DNA from 2 places in the Nonomuraea sp. NPDC049758 genome. Region 1 is predicted to be linked to the other one. Evidence: riboswitches for the same ligand, from Rfam matches in the RefSeq annotation. Region 1 holds a riboswitch; the other holds the start of a gene.

The links. A riboswitch is a leader RNA that binds a small molecule or an ion and turns the genes downstream of it on or off. The one in region 1 is predicted to bind cobalamin.
Region 2: linked by a shared signal. The riboswitch ahead of AB0J46_RS45455 (ribonucleoside-diphosphate reductase subunit alpha) and the one ahead of AB0J46_RS23270 (CbtB domain-containing protein) in region 1 are both predicted to bind cobalamin.

What each region holds. Positions count from the first base shown of each region.
Region 1 is NZ_JBFAMZ010000008.1:301,605-304,046, reverse strand. It holds gene AB0J46_RS23280 (histidine phosphatase family protein) at 1-22, opposite strand, end outside; gene AB0J46_RS23275 (CbtA family protein) at 28-813, opposite strand; gene AB0J46_RS23270 (CbtB domain-containing protein) at 823-1,014, opposite strand; cobalamin riboswitch at 1,049-1,178, opposite strand; gene AB0J46_RS23265 (ester cyclase) at 1,354-1,785, shown strand; partial or broken gene AB0J46_RS23260 (MFS transporter) at 1,671-2,442, shown strand, end outside.
Region 2 is NZ_JBFAMZ010000028.1:57,064-59,505, reverse strand. It holds gene AB0J46_RS45465 (hypothetical protein) at 1-44, opposite strand, end outside; gene AB0J46_RS45460 (alpha/beta hydrolase) at 153-1,100, opposite strand; cobalamin riboswitch at 1,301-1,506, shown strand; gene AB0J46_RS45455 (ribonucleoside-diphosphate reductase subunit alpha) at 1,635-2,442, shown strand, end outside.

The DNA of each region.
Region 1 (2,442 bases):
TGGCATGCCGGACGAACAGCACCTTGCTCAGCTCGGCGCCGCGACCAGCGGATGAGCCGCCGAACGCCGCTCCGCCCGGTCGCTCGCCCAGCCGAACAGCACGCCGAACGCCGCCCAGAAGACGAGCTGCGTGCCGAGCGAGGCGAGCCGGAACTCCCACAGCAGCGTGGCGGGGAACCCCTCGGGCACCTCATCGACCGTCGGCAGCAACCACCACGCGGCGACGACGGGCACGAGGAACGCGACCGCCGCCGCCGTCCAGCGCGCCCACGGGCCGCCGTCGACGCGGCGGGCCGTTGCCACCGCGATCGCCGTCGCCGCCAGCCCGACGAGGATCAGCACCACGTAGAGCAGCGTGCGGCTGTTGATGGTGTCCGGATCGCCCACCGCAGGCGGGTTGGCCGGATATTTCACGAAGGGCACGAGGATGGTCGCGGCGAACGCCGTCCCGGCCGCGGCCACCGCCAGCCGCCCGTCGGAACGCGGGCCGACCCGCCCGCGCAGTCCGGCGAACACCAGGGCGAACATCCCGCCCACGGCCAGCCCGTAGAGCCCGGTGGCCAGGAACAGCCCCGCCTTCTGCACGGGCCTGCCGACCACGGCGTCCTCGCCGTGACTGTGCTCGGCCGCTTCGGCGTGACTGTGCTCGGCCGTCCCGGCGTCCGGATCGGGCGCCTCGGCCTGGGCGGCGGCCTCCTCCAGGGCGATCGCGTGGTCCACGCGAGGTTCACCGAAGGCGAAGGCGAAGGCGCCCGCGATCAGTCCGGCCAGGAGTCCGACGAGCAGACCTCTGGCCAGTAAGGTGCGTACCATGACGGGCCCTCAGTGGCAGGGCACGCCGAGCAGGTGACGCCCGTCGTGCATCAGCTCGTGCAGGAAGGTGCCGGTCTGGGAGATGGCGCCGTTGTCCATCAGAACCAGGTAGGCGACCAGGAGCAGCACGGGCACGGCCAGCAGCAGCCAAGGGCGCAGGCGGGGAAAGGGAATCGTCGACGGGGTGGACAACCCGGTCATGTCAAGCCTCCTCAGGGGTCACGCGTCCCATATCACGAGGTCACGGCTGCCAAGCGACCTGGCTCCCGGGATCTACGTCCCGGATACAGTGGCGCGTCCGCACCGGCATCTCACCGGATTTCCCTTGGACAACCGTGAAATCTACCGGAACGTATCCTTTCCTCACGTTCGCGTCAACATGCGACCGGTGCCCCTCGGTCTCCTGCCGCCCCGCCACGCGCCTTTGCGAAAGGCCCAGAATTTCACCTCGCCGAGTGTGCGGATCTAGCTTGCGTTGGCCATTCGACCGCATATCGACAGCCACGCTGGGCATCGAGCGAATAGGGAGGACCCGGTGCCATGAATGTTGCCCGCGACGTACGAGACCGCTATACGGACGCGTTCAACGCCCACGACATGAAGGCATTGCTCGGCACTTTCAGCCCGGCCGGGGTGTCCATCAGCCCGGAAGGCGTATCCCAGGGACACAGCGAGCTGGCCTCCTATCTGGAGGAGTTCTGGACGGCGTTCCCCGACGTCCGGGCCGTGATCACGGAGTCCTCCGAGGCCGAGGCGACCACCGTCGACGAGCTTCTCATGGTCGGAACTCACCGAGGGCCGTACACCATGCCCGGCGGTCAGGTGCTTCCCGCGACGGACCGCCCTGTTCGTTTGCGATGCTGTTATGTCTGCACGGTGGAAGACGGGCTCATCACGAGTTTGCGCCTCTATTTCGATCAACTGGAGTTGCTCACCCAGCTCTCCGGCTCGGTGATTCTGCATCGTCCTTAGCGAATTGCCGGACGCGAGGGATCGCCCCCGCGTCCGCTCGTCCTGCACCTGACAGATGTACTCTCAGCAGGGCTCTGGTTGATCTTCGCGGCCGGCCGCACTCTGGCCGCATGACGACGGACACTCACGACCTGACCGCCGCTGACACGACCCCGCGATGGGGGCTGCGCGGCTGGCTCGTCCTCATCACGTTGTGCGGCGCGACGTTGATGACCGGGCTGGACTACTCGATCATCACGGTGGCGCTGCCGGAGATCGGCAGGGACCTCGGCTTCTCCTCCGCCTCGGCGCTGCAGTGGGTGGCCACCGCCTGCCTGCTGCCGACGGCCGCGTTGATGCCCTTGTTCGGACGCGCGTCCGACATGGTGGGCAGGCGCCGGTTGTTCGTCATCGGCGTGGCGGCGGCCATGATCGGCCCGACCGCGCTGGCGCTGATGACCGGCACGTTCCCGGAAGGGCCGCAGCGCACCCGGGCGCTGGGCGTCAACGGCGCCCTGCTGTCGCTGGGCTTCGTCGTCGGGACGATCGGCGGCGGCCTCATCACCAGCGGCCTGAACTGGCGCTGGACGATGCTCATCCTGTTCGGCATCGGCGTCCTGGTCATGACGGGCGCGGTGACGGTCGTGCGGGAGACGGCCGTCCGCGGCCGCGCCAGGC
Region 2 (2,442 bases), on a different contig from region 1:
AGGATGTCGACGTTGACGCCGATCCAGGCGAGGATGCGCTTCACTGACCGTCCCATCGCGAGGGGTCACGGGGTGACACCCCGAATCATGAAGCAGAACCCGGCGCCGCGCGAGGGGCCGGCCGGTCCTCGCCTGCCCGCTCCGGTCGCGGGTTACGCGGGGAGGGCGTCGCGGAGGAAGGTCAGGATGTCCGCCCGCGCGTCCGCGGCCTGGGGGGCCAGCACCGGCATGCTGAGGAAGGCGTGCCCGGCCTCGGGGTACTCGGCCAGGCGGGCGGGGGTGCCGGCGGCCCGCAGCGCCTCGGCGTAGCGGCGGCCGTGGTCGGCGATCGGGTCGTGGGTCGGCACCGCCACGAGCGCCGGGGCCAGCCCGCCCAGGTCGCCGGCGTGCAGCGGGGAGAGCGCGCGGGCGTCCGTCCCCTCGGGCACGGCGAGCCGGTGGAACAGCCGCAGCACCGGCACGCTGAGCGTCGGGGTGTCGGCGTACTGGGCCATCGAGGGGTGGTCGAACATCGTCCCGGCCACCTCCACGGCGGGGTTGACCAGCACCTGGGCCTTCAGGGGCAGACCTGCGTCGCGGGCCCTGATCGCCGCCAGGGCGCAGATCAGGCCGCCGCAGCTCTCGCCGAACAGGACGGCCCGCGCCGGGTCGACGCCCCACTGCGCGGCGTGCTCCAGCACGTGCCGGAGCACGTCCCAGCCGTCGTCGGCGGCGGCGGCCAGCGGCGTGTGCCGGTCGAGGAGGCGGTGGTCCACCGAGACGACGACGGCGGGCAGGTGGGCGGCGAGGTGGCTGTTGACCCAGTCGCTCTGCGGCGCCGTGCCGACGAAGCCGCCTCCGTGCACGTGCAGCACGAGCGGCAGGACGTCCCCCGGCCCGGCCGCTCGGGGCCGGTGGACCCGGACGCGGATGTCGCGGCCGGGCAGCGCCACCGTCCGCCAGTCGATGGCGGCGCCGGGATCCGGCCGGCCGGTGATCGCCTGTGCCTCGACGGAGGCGCGCAGCCGGTTCTCCGCCTCGACGTAGGCGGCCAGTTCGGCGGGGGTGACGGTGTCCCAGTCCGGCGTGACCGGACGGCGGCCGGTGGAGGTCTCGCTCATGGTCGTCTCCTCAGGTTTTCGCTACTTGAAGTATCGATACCTAAGGTAGCGAAAACTGGCATGGCCGGTCTATGACCTCGATCACATGTCGGCCCGCCCGTGAGGCGCGCGAGGAGCGGCCCCGCGGCGGGTGGCCGGATCGGAGCGGGGGTTCTTCGCAACACGAGATGTTGGGTGTGACTTTTTGATCCGCCCTATATATGGTGTCTCCCGCAGCCGGTTCGGTCGCCCCGCCAGGGCGGCCGAGGCAAGAGGGAACCCGGTGGGAATCCGGGACTGCCCCGCAGCGGTAAGTGGGAACGAACGCCGTCAGACGCACTGGGCCAAGGGCCCGGGAAGCGACGGCCAGTAGGCAGCGACAGCATGCCCACGAGTCCGAAGACCTGCCGGCGCGCCGCGCGCGATCATGCGCGCGCGGCTGGTCCGAGACCGCGCGGGACGGTGGACGGCACCGGCGAGAGGGCTGTGGCGCCTCGCCGTCCGCCTCCTGCGCGCGTTCTCGGCCATTGACCGAGTTCACGAGGGGAGAGCGCAGTGACGGTCACAGGGGACCCGATGACGGACCTGGCCGGGACGGCGCGGGCGGACGCCGACAGGTCCGCGCCGCGGCGCGTCCAGATGCAGGTGCGCAAGCGCAACGGCACCGCGGAGCCGGTCGACGTCAACAAGATCGTACGTGCGGTGGAGCACTGGGCGACCGATCTGACGGACATCGACCCGATGCGGGTGGCCACCAAGACGATCAGCGGCCTCTACGACGGGGCCACCACCGCCGAGCTGGACCGGCTGTCCATCCAGACGGCCGCCGAGATGATCGGCGAGGAGCCGCAGTACTCGCGGCTGGCCGCGCGGCTGCTGTCGGGCTACATCGACAAGGAGGTCCGCGGGCAGGGCGTGGCCTCCTTCAGCCAGGCGATCCGGCTGGGCCACGCCGAGGGGCTCATCGGCGACGAGACCGCCGAGTTCGTCAACGCCAACGCCCGCAAGCTCGACGACGCCATCGACGTCACCGCCGACCTGCGGTTCGAGTACTTCGGGCTGCGCACGGTCTATGACCGTTACCTGCTGCGCCACCCGTCCACCCGGCTGGTGGTGGAGACGCCGCAGTACTGGCTGCTGCGCGTGGCCTGCGGGCTGGCCGAGACGCCCGCCGAGGCGGTCGGCTTCTACCGGCTCATGTCGTCGCTGGCCTATCTGCCCAGCTCGCCGACGCTGTTCAACTCCGGCACCCGGCACACCCAGATGTCCTCCTGCTACCTGGTCGACTCGCCCCGTGACGAGATCGGCTCCATCTACGACCGCTACGCCCAGGTGGCGCAGCTGTCGAAGTTCGCCGGCGGGA